DNA from 3 places in the Hwanghaeella sp. LZ110 genome. Region 2 is predicted to be linked to each of the others. Evidence: predicted binding sites of a transcription regulator. Region 2 holds the regulator's gene; each other region holds the start of a gene.
What was found. The regulator HrcA, encoded in region 2, represses chaperone genes, less so after heat shock. The targets are predictions, from matches to a motif close to GTTAGCACTCNCCNNNGGNGAGTGCTAAC.
Positions count from the first base shown of each region.

Region 1 (6,182 bases), on a different contig from region 2:
CTGCGTGCTTTTGCGCCGGGATGCGCATTCACAGCTGGTGTATAAGCATGCGATTTCAACCGTCATGCCGGCGACGCCGGTGCAATTATTCGAGCCATCCGAAACGGATGGTGTCGAGGAAAGCTAAGCGGATTTGACTGAAAAGCTTCAAGACTCTGGTGAGTGGGGCTGGTCCGAGACCGGCGCCCGCCGCGCCGCTGTGCTGTATCCCGAAATACCGGGCGTGACATTGAAACGCCGGAACCCGGACGCACGTCTGGAAGAAGCGATCGGCCTTGCCCGGGCGATTGAACTGGACGTTGTTCATGCGGAACATGTGCGCCTGAACAAGCCGGTTCCGGCCACATTGCTGGGCGGCGGTCTGGTTGAGCGTTTGCATGGTTTGTGTGCCGCGCTTGAGGTTGAATTGCTGATCGTGGATGCCTCGCTTAGCCCGGTTCAACAGCGCAACCTGGAACGCGCCCTGGAAACAAAGGTCATTGATCGTACTGGGCTTATCCTTGAGATCTTCGGCGCACGGGCGCGAACCCATGAAGGGCGCTTACAGGTTGAACTTGCAGCATTGACCTTCCAGCGGTCCCGGCTGGTGCGCAGTTGGACGCACTTGGAGCGGCAGCGGGGTGGTCTGGGCTTTATCGGGGGACCTGGGGAAAGCCAGATTGAGCTTGATAGACGTTTAATTGATGAGCGAATTGTCCGCCTGAAGAAAGAATTGGAGCAGGTGGCCAGAACCCGCGGGCTGCACCGTAAGGCGCGGGAAAAGGTGCCTTATCCGGTTGTCTCTTTGGTTGGTTATACCAATGCCGGGAAATCCACCCTGTTCAATCGGTTAACTGATTCCGCTGTCATGGCGAAGGATATGCTGTTTGCGACCCTGGACCCAACCATGCGCAAGGTGGTTCTGCCATCGGGCCGCACCGCGATCCTGTCTGATACGGTGGGATTTATCTCTGATCTGCCAACGGATCTGATTGCGGCTTTCCGGGCGACATTGGAAGAAGTGCGCTCTGCCCAGGTGCTGGTGCATGTCCGTGATATCGCCGCCCTGGATACTGATGTCGAAAAGGCCGATGTTGAGAAAGTTCTGGGCTCTCTGGATATCGCACCCGATACGGTGGTTATGGAGGCCTGGAACAAGGTTGATACAATGCCAGCCGATATCCGCGCCGCGACGGAACAGCGGGCCGCGCTGATCCGATCCGGGGAAGAGGGTGTTGATGCCTTCGCCATCTCTGCCATGGAAGGCACGGGGTTTGATCCCTTGCTGACGGCTATTGATGAGGCCTTGGCGCGGTTCCGCGTTGAAGCAAATGTTGAGATATCAGCCGGTGACGGCGCTGCTATGGCCTGGCTGCATGAAAATGGGGATGTGCTGGACGATCTGACAGATCGGGAAGCTGGAGACGGAACCTCAGTGCTTTTGACAGTCGCCCTGGACCCAACAGATTGGAAGCGGTTTGAGCAGCGATTTGGCTATAAAGCCCTGTCATAAAACTTTCTTTGGCGGTTTCCGGCTTATTTCAGTTCGTCTCCATTGACAATTACACAACAATTCGTATATGCGCTAGCACTCACTAAGGGGGAGTGCTAGCAGCGCTTTCTCAGGACAGATTGGGGGCGATGGTTCACATCAGGTGGGCCCGCCTAGACCAGGACGAAGTTTTTGAAGGGGAAATGACCATGAAATTCCGGCCTCTGCACGATCGCGTACTAGTTAAACGCGTTGAGAGCGAGACCAAGACCGCAACAGGCATCATTATTCCTGACACGGCACAAGAAAAGCCGATGCAGGGTAAAGTGATCGCCGCGGGCTCTGGCACGATCAAAGAAGACGGCAGCGTTCGTAAGCTGGACGTCAAAAAGGGCGACACCGTCCTGTTTGGCAAATGGTCCGGCACCGAAGTCAAAATTGACGGCGACGATCTGCTGATCATGAAAGAATCTGACATCATGGGCATCATTGAATAACAGCGCGATGACGGGGCGGGGAAAGGATCCTCGCCTTTTTTATTGCCAGCTGATTATTCAGGCTCAAACCACTATTAAGGAGTCCTACTGCTATGGCAGCCAAGGAAGTTAAATTCGGCACAGACGCACGGGCAAAGATGCTCCGCGGCGTAGACATTTTGGCCGATGCGGTCAAAGTCACCCTGGGTCCTAAAGGCCGTAACGTCGTGATCGACAAGGCTTTCGGCGCACCGCGCATCACAAAAGATGGTGTTACGGTCGCGAAGGAAATCGAACTGTCAGACAAGTTCGAAAACATGGGCGCACAGATGGTGCGTGAAGTTGCCAGCAAGACCAATGACATGGCGGGCGACGGCACGACCACTGCAACGGTTCTGGCTCAGGCCATCGTCCGTGAAGGAGCCAAGGCTGTTGCCGCTGGCATGAACCCGATGGATCTGAAGCGCGGTATTGATCTGGCTGTGGATGCGGTTGTCAAAGACATCGCCAAGCGCGCCAAGAAAATCAAAACCAGCTCTGAAGTTGCACAGGTTGGCACGATCTCTGCCAATGGCGACAAAGAAGTTGGCGAAATGATCGCTGCAGCCATGGAAAAGGTCGGCAACGAAGGTGTTATCACCGTCGAAGAAGCCAAAGGCCTGACCACGGAACTGGAAGTTGTCGAAGGCATGCAGTTCGACCGCGGCTACCTGTCTCCTTACTTCGTGACCAATTCTGAAAAGATGGTTGTCGAACTGGAAAACCCAATGATCCTGCTGCACGAGAAGAAACTCTCGAACCTGCAGGCCATGTTGCCCGTTCTGGAACAGGTTGTACAAAGCAGCCGTCCGCTGTTGATCATTGCTGAAGACGTTGAAGGCGAAGCCCTGGCGACCTTGGTTGTGAACAAGCTGCGCGGGGGCCTGAAGGTCGCTGCAGTGAAGGCACCGGGCTTCGGTGACCGTCGTAAAGCCATGTTGGAAGACATCGCCATCCTGACCGGTGGTACGGTGATTTCCGAAGACACCGGCATCAAGCTGGAAAGCGTCACGCTTGCCATGCTGGGCCAGGCCAAGAACGTCACCATCAACAAAGACGAAACCACCATCGTCGATGGCGCCGGGAAGAAGAAAGAAATCGAAGGCCGTTGCTCGCAGATCCGCCAGCAGGTTGAGAACACCTCTTCTGACTATGACCGTGAAAAGCTGCAAGAGCGTCTGGCCAAACTGGCTGGCGGTGTTGCCGTGATCAGCGTCGGCGGTGCGTCCGAAGTTGAAGTGAAAGAAAAGAAAGACCGCGTTGACGACGCCATGCACGCAACCCGTGCCGCTGTCGAAGAAGGCGTTGTCCCAGGCGGTGGGTCGGCTCTGTTGTATGCCACCCACGCCCTGAAGAAGATGGAAGGTGCCAACCATGATCAAACCGTGGGCATCGACATCGTGCGTCGCGCCCTGACGGCTCCTTGCCGCCAGATCGTTGACAATGCCGGTGAAGATGGTGCTGTCATTGTCGGTAAGATGATGGAGTCGAAAGACCACAACTGGGGCTTTGATGCTCAAAACGGCGAATTCTGTGATCTGGTGAAAGCCGGTATCATCGACCCTGCCAAGGTTGTGCGTTCTGCGCTTCAGGATGCTGCCTCGGTTGCTGGCCTGCTGGTCACCACCGAAGCCATGATCGCTGATAAGCCTGAGCCTAAGGGCCAGGGCGGCGGCGGCATGCCCGACATGGGTGGCATGGGTGGCATGGGCGGCATGATGTAAGCATCACGCTGACCTAGCCTACGCCTAAGAAACTAAAGATTGAGGCCGTCGGATCCGTCCGGCGGCCTTTTTCTGTATCAGGCGTCTGGATTGAGTCTTTAATCCTTTGGCGCATCCCATTAGGTTGGCTTCATAACACTTATAAATGAGGCCCTCTTTATGTCCCGCACATTGATGCTTGATCAGGTTCATGCGCTCAGTAAGGCAGCACTGATCGGGGCAGGGACATTGGAAGAGTCTGCGTCCATTGTGGCTGACAGCATCGTCGATGCGGAGGCCGAGGGCATCCGCGCCGTCGGATTGGCCTATCTGCCTTACTATTGTCAGCATGTCCGCGTTGGAAAGGTTTCAGGCCTTGCGGTGCCGAAGGTGAAGCAGACCGGCAAGGCCGCCCTGATGGCTGATGCGCGCAACGGGTTCTGCCATCCCGCCTATGTGGAGGGGGAGAAGAAATTCTACACCCTTGCCCGAAATTGCGGTATTGCCGGGTTTGGTATTCAGCATTCCTATGCCTCTGGCGTGATCGGTTGGTTCGTGGATCGCATTGCCAAGGCCGGACTGGTTGGATTCTGCTTCACCAATGCCTCGGCATCCATGGCGCCGGCCGGGGGAAATCGTCCGCTGTTTGGCACCAATCCCATTGCCTTTGGCGTGCCCCGTGACGGCAAGCCGCCCCTGGTAATCGATCAATCCTCTACAGCCACATCCCGTGTCAGTATCGCGGCCAAGATGGAAGCGGGGGAGCCGATACCGGAAGGGTGGGGCCTGGATGCGATGGGCAATCCCTGTACCGATGCCAAGACAGTTCTGGGCGAGGGGTCTATGGCCCCTTCTGGCGGCTATAAAGGGGGCGGATTGGCGTTATTGGTGGAAATCATGGCCGCTGGACTGACAGGGGCGAATTGGTCCTTTGAGGCATCGGATTTGGGCAATGATGTCGGTGGCACGCCGGATATCGGACAATTCTTTATGGCGATTGATCCGACCGCTTTTGGAGGCGCGAATTTTTCCGCCCGGATCGAAACTCTGTTTCAGGCGATGCTGGATCAGGACGGGGTGCGCCTGCCAGGGGACCGGCGCCACGCGCATCGCCTGAAGGCGGCACGGGAAGGGGTCGTGGTTCCAGATAATCTGTTTCAGACGTTGCGCGACTATGCCCGCGGAGAGGCCGCGTGACAGCCGCGGCGCGGGTTGATCCGGATAAGGTTCAATCGATCCTGCGGGATGTCGCGGAAAGAATCGTCCTGCCGCGCTTTGATGGGTTGGCAAAGCATGAAATCATAGAAAAGGCCCCCGGTGATCTGGTCACCGTCGCGGATATCGAGGCGGAACATATCCTGACAGAGGCTTTGTCGGCCCTGTTGCCGGGATCCCGTGTTGTTGGGGAGGAGGCCTATTCCAAATCCAATGACATCCTGGATCGGTTTGATACGCCAGGCCCTGTCTGGCTGATTGATCCGATTGATGGTACGAAGAACTTCACCAAGGCGAGTGAAACCTTCTGCATGATGGTGGCCCTGGTGGAGAATAACCGCCCGGTTATGGGCTGGATCCATGACCCCATTCCCAATCGCACCGCCTTTGCAGCAGAGGGTGAGGGGGCCTGGCTGGACGGAACACGGCTGATAATACCAGACCCGCCAGCAGATTCAGCGAAAGTCGGTTTGATCAATACTTGGTATTTTGACGAACCCAAGCGCAGCGCGTTGCGTAGTGCGGCGCGGGCGCGGTTTGGCGAATTGGTGTCCCTATCCTGCGCCGGCCATGACTTTTTAGCCCAAACGCTGGGGTCGCGCCATTTCAGCTTTTACCGACGGTTATGGCCCTGGGATCATGCGCCAGGAACCTTGTTGATCCGAGAAGCAGGCGGCCATGTCGCGCGCATCGACGATGCCCCCTATCAGGCCGGAACACGCGTCCACGGTCTGTTGAGCGCACCAAACAAAGAGGTTTGGACGTCAATCCGCGATTACCTGTTGCTGGATTTTTAATCCACCAGAAGAACCAGTGCCTCTTCCGAGAAGGCTTGAATGGCAGCCTCTATCTTTTCATCGATCTTACCATCGATTGGGCCCTGATAGTATCCGCGCTTCTGGAGGTATTCCTGATACATCTGAACGCGATCTGCACCGCCTAATTCCATGGACAGGCGATAGAATTTCATCGCCTGACCCTGATCGCCCAACAGGGTATGAACCGCAGCCGCCGTATCAGCATTATCGGCATTTTCGTCCAGTTTCAGCGACTTTTCGACATAGTCCAATGCCGCTTTCGGGTCGCGAAAGGATTTGTCTTCTGCTGCGACAAGCAACCATGCGATGGAATTGTAATAGTCCGATATCGGCTGGATCTGGACCGCAACATTCAGATTATCAAACGCCTGTTGATAGTCTTTGCGGTCCATATAAATCATGCCGCGGCGATGCCAGGCAACGGCCCGTGTCGGATCCAGGTTGATCGCCTGGGTATAAT
Region 1 is NZ_JBLZHT010000003.1:393,496-399,677, forward strand. Features, by position in the region: gene hfq (RNA chaperone Hfq) at 1-127, shown strand, start outside; gene hflX (GTPase HflX) at 134-1,492, shown strand; gene groES (co-chaperone GroES) at 1,681-1,968, shown strand; gene groL (chaperonin GroEL) at 2,061-3,710, shown strand; gene ACOSDM_RS08080 (Ldh family oxidoreductase) at 3,870-4,886, shown strand; gene ACOSDM_RS08085 (inositol monophosphatase family protein) at 4,883-5,701, shown strand; gene ACOSDM_RS08090 (tetratricopeptide repeat protein) at 5,698-6,182, opposite strand, start outside.
Region 1: a site for HrcA is predicted at 1,564-1,592, ahead of groES (co-chaperone GroES). Genes of this name have one in related genera too.

Region 2 (6,182 bases):
AAAAAAATGTGAAGGATTCGAAAATTTTCATAAATGAATGATGCTGCGCTGCTGATCGGGCAGCGCAGCATCCTTTCGGTTCTAGAACGTTTCCGCCGCTTTCAGCATTTCTTCGCCCAGGGCCCCGGTCTTCGCTTTAAAAGCATCATAGACCGGCTGGCTGGCCTTGCGCCATTCTGCCAATTCTTCAGCGGTCGGCGTATAGATTTGCATGCCGTTCTCTTTTGCCGCCCCGTAGGCTTCCGCCTCAATGGACGACATCCGATCGCGCACATCATTTTCCGCCTTGGTCGCAGCGGCTTCGATAAGAGCCCGTTGCTTGTCGGTCAGGCCATTCCAGAAATCAGTATTCACCACAACGATAAATTCGATATCCGCATGGTTCGTCACGGTGATGGTATCCATCACTTCCCATAACTTGCGGGATTTCACGCCGGAAACACCGGTCATGCCGATATCCACCGTGCCGCGCTGATAGGCCAGATACTGTTCCGAGCCGGAAATCATGGTCGGCGCACCGCCGGTTGCTTCCGTGAAATCCCCCAGGGTTTTACCGAAGACACGGACTTTCTTACCTTCCAGATCCGCCGGAGTCTTCAGCGGGCCGCCATTGGACAACATGATCGCGCCGCCATAGGCCTGCCACCACAATACCGTTGATCCGGTTTCCGCAATAGCAGCATCAATCGGCCCACGAATGGGAGATCCCTTTGCAACGGCCTTGCGAACCTTCTCCTCTGTATCGAACAGGAAGGGTTGATAGAAAATATCCACCGCCGGGACATCACCATAATAACGGGTCAGCGAGGCAACGCCCATTTCAATGGACCCGGCACCAACGGCGGCGGGCACTTCTTTATCGGTGTAGAGCTGCGCACTGTCATAAATTTCAACGGCGATTTCACCATTTGAGGTTTTCTCCACCTCGTCCTTGAACAAGACCAGATTTTCACCCAGATGGCTCTTCAGTGGCAATTGAAGGGAAATGCGCAAAGTGAGATCCGCAGCAGAGCTTTGGCCTGCGGATAATGACAAGGCGGTTGCGAGGCCGATGGCCCCCAAGAACTGTTTCATATTTTCCTCCCGACATTTTGTCTTTTAATTTTTTTGGTAAAGGGAGAATAACCAGACTTGAAACCGCGTCAACAACTTACAGCAGATATGACAGGACCGCATTCAAGCGTTGGCGGCCCGACGGGGACACGATCAAACGATTATCAGACACGGTGGCATATCCTTCCTCTTGCAGGGCATCCAACCGGGCGGACTCCAAGGCCTCAAAACCCGATCCCGTGGCGGCCTTTAACCGGTCTTCCGGCACCCCTTCTGCCAGCCGAAGTCCCATCAGCAGGATTTCACGATACTGTCGCTCTGCATCCAGGCGTTCCGTTTCCGCCAGGGCGTGCCCCTCTGTCTCTACCCCTGTCAGCCAGCGTTCCGGCAACCGGTGGCGCACGGTAGCGATTTTCTGACCCTTGCGGGTTTCACGACCATGGGCACCAGGCCCGATCCCGACATAGTCCTGATACCGCCAATAAGCCAGATTATGGCGGCTTTCAGCGCCAGGGCGCGCATGGTTGGAAATCTCATAGGCAGGCAGGCCCAGGGCGCCAAGACGATCCTGTGTCGCCTCATACAAGGCCGCCCCCATCTCTTCTTCAACCGTCAGGGCTTCGCCCAGCTTTTCGCGCGTGAAAAAGCGTGTGCCGGGCTCGATGGTCAATTGATACAACGACAGATGATCCGCCGTCAGGTCGATGGCGCGGCTCAACTCACTGGCCCAGGCGTCTGGCGTCTGACCCTGCCGGGCATAGATCAGGTCAAAGGACAATCGAGGGAAATGCGCGCGCGCCAGATCAATCGCGGCAATCGCTTCGCGGGCGGAATGTTCACGCCCCAGGAATTTCAACGATGCATCGTCCAGGGCCTGAATACCCAAAGACACACGATTGACCCCGGCCTGACGATAGGCGGCGAACCGATCCGCCTCCACCGATGTCGGATTGGCTTCCAATGTCACTTCCAAAGTTTCGGTCGGGGTCAGGATCTCTGTGGCGCGGGAAATCAGGGCAGCGGTCGTATCCGGGTCCATCAGCGATGGTGTGCCCCCGCCAAAGAAGATCGATCCCAGTGGACGGTCCTCCAGGCCGACCAGCGCGGTCTCCAATTCCCGCAACAAAGCGGCGCGCCAGCGCGGTTGATCAATGCCGTCACGCACATGGCTGTTGAAATCGCAATACGGGCATTTCGCCTTGCAGAAGGGCCAGTGGATATACAGCGCCAGCGGGGTCGGCAATTCGGTCATTTGGTAAAACAGGCTGCGACCAGTTGATCAAACGCATCGGCGCGGTGGCTGATTGCATGTTTTGCCTCTGGGTCCATCTCCCCAAAGGTCAGATCTTCGCCATCGGCTTGAAAAATTGCATCATAGCCAAACCCGTTATCACCCCGGCCTGGCTCCACAATATGCCCTTCGACACGACCTTCAAACGCTTCGATATGCCCGTCGGGCCAGGCTAAAGCCAATGCGCAGATAAAGGCTGCAGATTTATCGGATTTGCCAATTAAGGCGCGATGGACGCGGTTCATCGCCAGATCGAAATTCTTATTCTTACCCCCCCATCGGGCGGAATAGATTCCAGGCGCGCCGTCCAATGCCTTAACGGCAAGGCCAGAATCATCCGCCAGGGCCGGCATATTCGCGCCTGTCGCTGCGGCGCGGGCTTTTAATTCCGCATTGGCCAGAAAAGTATAGCCGGTTTCCTCTGGCTCAGGCAGATCCATTTCAGCAGCAGAGAAGACCTGCACCTGGAATGGGCGCAATAGATCCGCGATTTCGCGGACCTTGCCTTGATTATGACTGGCAATTACCAGCCGATCACCATCGAACCGCCGCGCCATCGACCGTTGCTCCTATTCCACCCCAAGCGCGGTATTTTGCGCTTTGGTCAAGGTCGCACAACCACTCTGCGCCAGTTTCATCAGGGCTAAAAATTGCGCCTCACTAAAGGGTTCGCCCTCTGCGGTACCCTGAACCTCAACAACGCCACCAGTGCCTGTCAGGACAAAATTCGCATCTGCCTGGGCGGTGGAGTCTTCATCATAATCTAAATCCAGAACGGCCTCTCCCTGATACAAACCACAGGAGATCGCCGCAATTGACCCTTTCAACGGGCTGGCCGTCAGGGCGCCCAGTTTGGTCATGTGATTGATCGCCAGCGCCAACGCGACATAGCCGCCGGTAATTGCCGCCGTGCGGGTGCCACCATCGGCCTGAATAACGTCACAATCGATTCGGATCTGACGTTCACCCAGCTTTTTCATGTCAACCACCGCCCGCAAAGACCGCCCGATCAGGCGCGAAATTTCCTGGCTGCGTCCACTATCGGCGGTGCGCTTGCGATCCATGCGGCTGTGGGTGGACCGTGGCAGCATGCCATATTCCGCCGTTACCCAGCCCTTGCCGGAATTGCGCAGAAAGGATGGAACCCCGTCTTCGACAGAGGCTGTGCACAGTACATGGGTGTTACCGAATTTCGCCAAGCAAGACCCTTCTGCATAGCGTGAAACATCGGTTTCCAGCACGATGTCTCGCAACTGATCCTGGGCTCTACCGGAGGGGCGCATACATATTCCTTACTTTTGTTTAACAATTATGGTTAATCGCTTTACCGGCTCAGACCGGTCCCGTCCAGCTTAGAAGGCATAAAGGCAATGATCTGCTGGGATGACAGGAGCAATTGACGCTGGGCTGGCAACTGCCTACATACTGAATGCTATGATCACAGAATTAAACGAACGGTCCAGAGACATTTTGCGTTTGGTCGTCGAGGCTTATGTCGAGACGGGCGGACCCATTGGCTCGCGCACCCTGTCGCAACGTCTCAATCAGGGACTATCAGCAGCAACAATCCGCAACGCCATGGCGGATTTAGAGGATGCCGGGCTGCTATATGCGCCGCATACCTCTGCTGGGCGTCTGCCAACCGATATGGGGGTTCGGCTGTTCGTCGATGGGCTGTTACAATCCGGTCAACTGAACCCCACAGATCGGGAAGCCATCGAAGGGCAGTGCCAGACCGCCGGTCGTTCGGTCACCCAGGTGTTGGAGGAAGCCTCCAGCCTGATGTCGGGCCTGAGCCGCTGTGCAGGATTGGTCATGGCCCCCAAGGCTGAAGGGGAATTGAAGCATATCGAATTCGTGCCCTTAGGCCCAGGACGGGCCCTGGTTGTGATGGTGACCGCCAGCGGCATGGTGGAAAACCGCCTGATTGAACTGCCCTTGGGCCTGCCGCCCTCTGCCTTGATAGAGGCTGCGAATTATTTGACGGCCCGTTTGGTCGGGCAATCAATCGCCGATGCCCGCAGCGCCATTGCCGATGAAATCAGCCGTGACAAAAGCCAGATTGACACCCTGACAGCGAAAGTTGTCGAAGCCGGTCTGGCAACATGGTCCGATGTTGCCTCTGGCGATGGGGTGCTGATCGTGTCTGGTCAATCGAACCTGTTGACCGATGTGACCGCGATGGCGGATTTGGAACGGATACGCGCCCTGTTCACGGCGCTTGAGGCGAAAGAAAACCTGTGGCGCATGCTGGATGCCGCCGATGGCGCCCAAGGTGTTCAGATCTTCATCGGGGCCGAAAACGAACTCTTTTCCCTGGCGGGCTGTTCCATGATTGTCGCGCCCTATGGCAATGGTGCGGGCGCAAATGGCGGCAAGGAAAAAATTGTTGGCGCGATCGGCGTTCTGGGCCCGACGCGCATGAATTATGCCCGCATTATCCCCATGGTTGATTACACCGCCAAGGTGGTTGGACGCTTGGTGAGTGCAAACCGGACTTGAGACAAACCCTGGAATAGGCTACGCCCCCGATATTCGCGGGCGCAGGCCGTTGACATATGACGTGAAACGAAAGTGACAGGCAGACAATGACCGATCCAAAGAAGACAGCCAATGACGAAGCACCCGTCTCGGAGAATTCCGTTCCAGAGACCCCCGCGACAGAGGATCAGACCCCTGCAGAGCCAGCGCCGAAACACGACACGTCGGCAAAGGGTGACGAGGCGGCAAAAAAGGCCAAGACACCCGCTGAAGACAGCGACGAAGTAACGGCGCTGAAATCAGAGCTGGCCGCCATGAAGGATCGCGCCCTGCGGGCCGTGGCAGAGGCGGAGAATGTCCGACGCCGCGCCGATAAGGAACGCAGCGAAACGATGAAATTCGCCTCATCCGGCCTGGCGAAGGAATTACTGCCGGTGGTCGACAATCTGCGCCGCGCGCTGGATTCCGTGCCGGAAGAAGCCCGCGCGGAAAACGACGTGTTGAAAAATCTGATGGTCGGCGTGGAAATGACCGAAAAGATGCTGCTGGATGCCTTCTCCAAGCATCACATCCAGAAGCTCGACCCGCTGGATCAGAAATTCAACTATGCGGAACATCAGGCAATCCAGGAAGTGCCTGATACCGGTAAACCCGCCGGCACCGTCGTTCAGGTGCTGCAGCACGGCTATAAACTGCACGACCGCCTGTTACGCCCCGCCATGGTCCTGGTCGCAAAGGCCGATGCCACCAGCCCACCAGATGATACCGACAAAGTCGATACGACGGCGTAAAATCTGCGCGTGAAATAAATTCAATTACACAATTGACGATCCCCATTTGAACCCTCTATGTTTCCCTCATTGGGAAAGGTGGAGGGTTTGAAATGCGTGTTCTTTTGTCGATACTTTCGATCATTGTACTGGTTTCCGGCTGCAACACGACTGCGCGCATGGAAGTTCCAACCGTCGTTCAGCCAGAACCCGTTGAATTCAACACCTCCGACATTGTTCCTTTTGCCTTTCAGGGTGCCGTTTCAGGCATGAGGTTTGGGTCCGTTATTGCCCATTTTCCGGCCGAAGGCGTGCCAGGTATCAGTTCGTCTTTATGCAATTATTCCTATACAGGGGAAGTTACGCTTACATTGAATAATGGATCAAGGCATCTGTCCGGTTGGAATGATGAGATGCACATGGCCTTTTTTGAGGTGATGAAGTCTCAGGGATTTGATGTTGTTGGCGATCCAACCAATTTATTCGATTACAGCGACGAACGTGGGCGTGCTGAATTCGCGATTGGTGCCCGCATAAAGGATATGAGCGGCAATTTCTGTGAGGATCATGATTTTTGGTATGGATAC
Region 2 is NZ_JBLZHT010000002.1:203,247-209,428, reverse strand. Features, by position in the region: gene ACOSDM_RS04710 (TRAP transporter small permease) at 1-31, opposite strand, end outside; gene dctP (TRAP transporter substrate-binding protein DctP) at 82-1,074, opposite strand; gene hemW (radical SAM family heme chaperone HemW) at 1,151-2,305, opposite strand; gene rdgB (RdgB/HAM1 family non-canonical purine NTP pyrophosphatase) at 2,302-2,901, opposite strand; gene rph (ribonuclease PH) at 2,914-3,627, opposite strand; gene hrcA (heat-inducible transcriptional repressor HrcA) at 3,728-4,846, shown strand; gene grpE (nucleotide exchange factor GrpE) at 4,933-5,616, shown strand; gene ACOSDM_RS04675 (S1C family serine protease) at 5,709-6,182, shown strand, end outside.

Region 3 (6,182 bases), on a different contig from region 2:
ACACGGATCTGGTCGGCCCCTATGGATATTGCGCGGACCTGTCGCGCACCTTCAAGATTGGCGACGGAAAGCCCACGGATGCAGAGCGTGAGGTCTATCAAGTCGCCTATGAGCAAATCCAGAACAATATGCAGCTGCTGAAACCCGGTGTGTCCTTCAAGGAATTGATGCAAGGGGCGAAACCCCTGCCAGAAAAATTCCGCGCACGACGCTATAGCGTGATGTATCATGGCGTTGGCCTGTGCGACGAATATCCCGCCGTGATGTATCCGGAAGACTGGGAATCGACTGGCTATGATGGCATGTTGGAACCCGGCATGTGCGTGTGTGTAGAGGCCTATGTCGGTGAGGTTGGCGGCACCTGTGGTGTGAAGCTGGAAGACCAGGTGGTGATCACCGAGACCGGATTTGAAAATCTGACCAGATATCCGTTCGAGCAACGCCTACTGAGCTAGGGCCTTGCAGAATAGGGCAACGCAGGCTGTATTGAACCCATCGTAACCGCGAATGAAGACAGTGGTCGTTTGATATGTGCCGATGGCTTGCCTATTGGGGTCCACCCCTGTTCATGGAAGAACTGGTCACCAAACCGGATCATTCCCTGATTCATCAAAGCCTGCATGCAGCCGAGGCGAAATCCGAAACCAATGGTGATGGCTTTGGCATCGGCTGGTATGGGGAGCGGCCAGAGCCGGGCCTGTATCGTGAAATCCTACCTGCCTGGAACGATGATAACTTAAAGCATCTCTCCGCACAGATTCGGTCCCGCCTGTTCTTTGCCCATGTCCGGGCGTCCACAGGTACATCAACGACGCGGTCCAACTGCCACCCCTTCACCCATGGACGATGGCTGTTCATGCATAATGGTCAGATCGGCGGCTATGCGAAAATCAGGCGCAAGCTGGAGCAGAGGCTGCCAGACTCGTTGTATTGCGGTCGCCAGGGAACCACAGATTCCGAATTGATTTTTCTGTTGGCCCTGTCCCTTGGATTGGACAACGACCCGATCAGCGCGATGCGCGAGAGCCTGTCTTTGGTCGAACGGGAAATGATCGCCGCAGAGGTCGAAGATCCCTTGCGCTTCACCGCCGCCCTGTCCGACGGCACCCGATTGATCGCCTTCCGCTATTCCAGTGACCCTCATGCGCCGACCCTGTACCATACAGGATCAGGCTCGGGCGCGTTAACCGTTGTATCAGAACCTTTGGACACCGACCGCGCCCGCTGGACCGCTGTCCCAACCCAGCACGTGCTCAGCATCTATCAAGACGGCCGCATGGTAACGGAGCCGCTCACCCTTTAGAGCACATTCAGTGCAGTCGCATCCAAGCATCGACATGCCGGCTGTTGCCCGGTGTCACCAGATCATACCGCGCCACATGGACAGAATGCAGCGAACCTTCAATTTCCTCTACCCAGAAATCCAGGAATTTATGTAATTCCGGATATTTAGGGGCGATATCCAGGTGTTGCCACAGAAAGGATTGCAAAACTGCAGGGTGGTCCGGCATGTGATAGATAATCTCTGCTGTGGCGAGACGATAGCCCTTTAACTGTTGTGACAGGCCATCCTGTGGCACCTCTGATGCGTCATAAGCCGGGGAAAGAGGGGTTGAAAAAGACTGAGTCATAAACAATCTCCTTAACAGCAAGAGCAACACATTGCGGAGAGCGCCCAGGACCAATCGTCGGGTCGATTCTCAGTGGTCACAGACGCATCCCTTGATGTGAAAGTCTGCCACCGATTTTCTTTGCACTGCAATAAAAATGTTATAATTCAGTGCATTAGCAGCAATCAACCGAGAGCGCTGATAAAAATCAAAACTCCCTCTTGAAAATTTTGACCGATTTTAATACATCCACCGCACGAGGGTTGGCACTCTCATGCCAAGAGTGCCAACCTTAATTACAGCGTGACAAACCTTTGTCTAAAATTGAGGAGGTTCAATCATGGCATTCCGTCCCCTGCACGACCGCGTTGTTGTGCGCCGCGTAGAAGAAGACACCAAAACCGCTGGGGGCATCATCATCCCCGAAACCGCCAAGGAAAAGCCAATGCAAGGCGAAGTCATTGCCGTTGGTAATGGCCAGATTCAGGAAGACGGCAGCGTCCGTACCCTGGATGTGAAGGCGGGCGACCATGTGTTGTTCGGAAAATGGTCCGGTACGGAAGTAAAGATCGACGGGGAAGACCTGTTGATCATGAAGGAAAGTGACATTCTGGGCGTGATTGAAACGAAGGCTGCGTCCAAGAAAGCCGCTTAAAAGCGAAGGCTGCCTTTTCGGGGTCTTCCATAATCCCGTTACTGCCACATTAAAACACGACAAATGGAGTAGCGACTATGTCAGCTAAAGATGTAAAATTCAGTTCTGATGCCCGTGAGCGGATGCTCAAAGGCGTCGACATTCTGGCCAATGCGGTCAAGGTGACCCTGGGTCCCAAGGGCCGCAACGTGGTCATCGACAAATCTTTCGGCGCGCCGCGCATCACCAAGGACGGTGTCACGGTTGCCAAGGAAATCGAACTGAAAGACAAGTTCGAAAATATGGGCGCCCAGATGCTGAAAGAAGTTGCCAGCAAGACCAATGATCTGGCAGGCGATGGGACCACCACCGCAACGGTTCTGGCCCAGGCCATCGTCCGCGAAGGCGCGAAAGCTGTTGCTGCGGGCATGAACCCGATGGATCTGAAACGCGGCATTGATCTGGCTGTCGAAGCGGTTACCGCCGACATCGCCAAGCGCGCCCGCAAGATCAAACAGAACAGCGAAGTTGCCCAGGTCGGCACGATTTCCGCTAATGGCGACAAGGACGTCGGCGAAATGATCGCCAAAGCCATGGAAAAAGTCGGCAATGAAGGCGTTATCACGGTTGAGGAAGCCAAATCACTGGATACCGAGCTGAGCGTCGTCGAAGGCATGCAGTTCGACCGTGGCTATCTGTCCCCGTATTTCGTGACCGATAACGAGCGTATGCAGGTGGAACTGGAATCCCCCTACATCCTGCTGCACGAAAAGAAACTGTCCAACCTGCAGGCCATGCTGCCGGTTCTGGAACAGGTCGTGCAAAGCGGTAAGCCGTTGTTGATCATCTCTGAAGATGTCGAAGGCGAAGCGCTGGCGACCCTGGTCGTGAACAAGCTGCGCGGCGGCCTGAAGGTTGCTGCTGTGAAGGCCCCAGGCTTTGGCGATCGCCGCAAGGCAATGCTGGAAGACATCGCGGTCCTGACCGGCGGTACGGTCATCTCCGAAGATGTCGGCATCAAGCTGGAAGCCGTGACGCTGGACATGCTGGGTACGGCGAAGAATGTCTCCATCTCCAAGGACGAGACCACCATCGTCGATGGCGCAGGCAAGAAAAAAGAGATCAGTGCCCGCGTTGCCCAGATCAAACAGCAGATCGAAAACACCACCTCCGACTACGATCGTGAAAAACTGCAGGAACGTCTGGCCAAATTGGCTGGCGGTGTTGCCGTGATCCGTGTTGGCGGCGCGACCGAAGTCGAAGTGAAAGAGAAGAAGGACCGCGTTGACGACGCCCTGCACGCAACCCGCGCAGCCGTCGAAGAAGGCATCGTCCCTGGTGGCGGCGTCGCGCTTCTGTACGGTCTGAAAGCCTTGGATGGCCTGAAGGTCACCAATGAGGACCAGAAAGTCGGCGTGGAAATCATCCGCAAGGCCCTGACCGCCCCGGCCCGTCAAATTGTTGACAACGCGGGTGCAGATGGTGCCGTGATCGTCGGCAAGTTGCTGGAATCGAAGGATACCGAATGGGGCTATAACGCCCAGACCGGTGAATTCGTGAACCTGATCAAGGACGGCGTTATCGACCCGGCTAAGGTTGTGCGCTGTGCCCTGCAGGATGCGGGCTCTGTTGCTGGCCTGTTGATCACCACCGAAGCCATGATCGCCGACAAGCCCGAGCCGAAGGGCGAAGGCGGCGGCGGCATGCCTGATATGGGTGGCATGGGCGGCATGGGTGGCATGGGCGGCATGATGTAAGCATCCCCGCTCAGCCCCGCGCTGAGATCAGAAAGGGCGGCCTCCTGCGGGAGCGCCGCCCTTTTTCTTAGTAGTTGGACCTTATCTTAAATGCGCTCCTAACTGCTTGGTATATTTCAACCCCTGTCCTTTAAAAGCCCTTTCAATTCTGCAATACCTCCAGCCCATGGCCTTTTCCTATGAAGCATTCTGTGGCAATTGGAACAAACTAGAGCGAGGTCACTCGGCCTCGAGTTTCGTTTTGAAGTGCTTTCACTCAAAGGGACAATGTGATGTGCCTCGATGAAGCCATCACCAAGCGCTCCGTAGGTTTCTCTAAAATCAAAATTGCAAACCTCGCAAAACAACCTTTTATGTTTTTTCAAAAAATTTGCCTTAACCTCGCGTACAAGCTGCGCGTTTCTTTCATACGAAAAGTGATTCTTCTGAACCTTAGCTCCCTCTGGAAACTCCACATCTCCTCCGTCAGAGAAGTCGTCTAACCGGGGTTGATCGACAAAATCTGAGATTACGCTTTTAATGTGTTTCCACTCATTTGTAGAGATCTCTGTCATTGTACTAAAGTATGCACCAAATCTTTTGCCTGTTGTCTCTACACGGTTTGTAAAATCTGCTGACAGATTGACAGGAACCTGGAGAGAGTGAACGTCATTTGGGGAAACTTTGAGCCGGTAAAAAGATTTTTCACTTTTAAGTTTTGCGATTATTGTGGCTTTGGAACGACGCTGAAATTCCCCACCCAACGATCCATGTTGGCGGAGATACAATAATTCTTCAGCTCGTCGACTTAAAATCGAGTCAGAAAAATCCGCGCCCGCTGAATCAAAAATCACATTTTCATAATATCCACATACCGACCACCCGATTCCACGAGTGTAGACCGCAAATACAATTATAAAATTCCCAGAGCTGTCTTTCGGCATCTGATAGGAATAACCATGCACATATTTGTCTTTAGCTACATCACCACTAAAATTCCAATCCTCATGACCAAATCCATTTTCTACAATGTAGCCTTTATCAATCTTGGTATTTAATCGCCCGATTGTCGGCTTCTTCCAGGAAGCCTCATTGTGAACCACTCTCTGAAACATATAACGCACAACATCCTCCAGCTGTATATTTCATGAAGATCTACCTTTACATTATTTTTTAGGATTCTCGATATGTTAAATTTTGCGCCACTTTTTATTCCCCTCTCTACCCATAGAAGCGCCGCCCTTTTTCTTACCCAACCACGGCCAAGTGAATGGACAACATCGCGCAATCGCTTGGCAGGGTTAGGAATCGATCCTCCCCCGTTGTCCAGACCGCTGTTTCACCGGCACATAAATCCTGCTGATCCAGCGCCCCGGCCCCAGACAAGCAATACAGGGCGTGCTGACCGTCTGGTCGCGGTAAGACTGTGTCATCGCGCAGAACCCGGACCTCCGCCTTTACCCGCAACGGGTCAAACATGACGTTGAAATCCTGGATCGGGCCTGCCAGCAATTCACTGTCAATTTCCTGATCACCCCGAAAATCGATGGGTTTCTGCGGCAGTGCTTCGATAACCGCCCCGGTGGTTTTGTCCTTCAGGCGCATCCCAACGCCCGACACCACGGTCAGGATGCGATGCCGGTCTGGAAAGCTGGAGAAGGGGCCATCGCTGCTGACATCGGCAATGCTCAATCGCCACAGGAAGCCCTCCTCATCCTCTTTCAGGACGATTTCCCGCGTGATGCCGCCACCGTTTTTCCACGGTATTTCCTTATAATCCTGCGCCTTAAATAGTCTCATGTGCCGGACCCTAGCACAGGGTTCGTCAAGTTTTGTATTGAAAAGCGAAGGCTTGTCTTCAAAGGCATTAGGCCCCACTTGAAAGAGCAAAGGGAAAGAGGTTGTTATGGCAAAAAAACCAGAGACTGATTTGGACGCCCAGATCGTCGACGCGGCAATGGCGCTGTTTTCAGAACGCGGCTATGCGGCCGTTCGATTGCAGGACATCGCAGACCGCGCCGAGATGGATTTGGGCGCATTGCGCCAACGTGTCGCCAATAAGCTGGATATCCTGAAACTGTTCCTGCGCCGCCTGGACGCAGATGTCCTGGGCGAGGATGCCGGTTTCGGACCAGAGGAGACCGTGCGCGACCGTCTGTTCGACCTGTTAATGCGGCGCTTCGATGCGCTGACCCCCTATCG
Region 3 is NZ_JBLZHT010000010.1:36,084-42,265, forward strand. Features, by position in the region: gene ACOSDM_RS17450 (M24 family metallopeptidase) at 1-455, shown strand, start outside; gene ACOSDM_RS17455 (class II glutamine amidotransferase) at 530-1,303, shown strand; gene ACOSDM_RS17460 (usg protein) at 1,311-1,631, opposite strand; gene groES (co-chaperone GroES) at 1,951-2,265, shown strand; gene groL (chaperonin GroEL) at 2,343-4,001, shown strand; gene ACOSDM_RS17475 (HNH endonuclease) at 4,118-5,095, opposite strand; gene ACOSDM_RS17480 (HutD family protein) at 5,229-5,780, opposite strand; gene ACOSDM_RS17485 (TetR family transcriptional regulator) at 5,887-6,182, shown strand, end outside.
Region 3: a site for HrcA is predicted at 1,873-1,901, ahead of groES (co-chaperone GroES). Genes of this name have one in related genera too.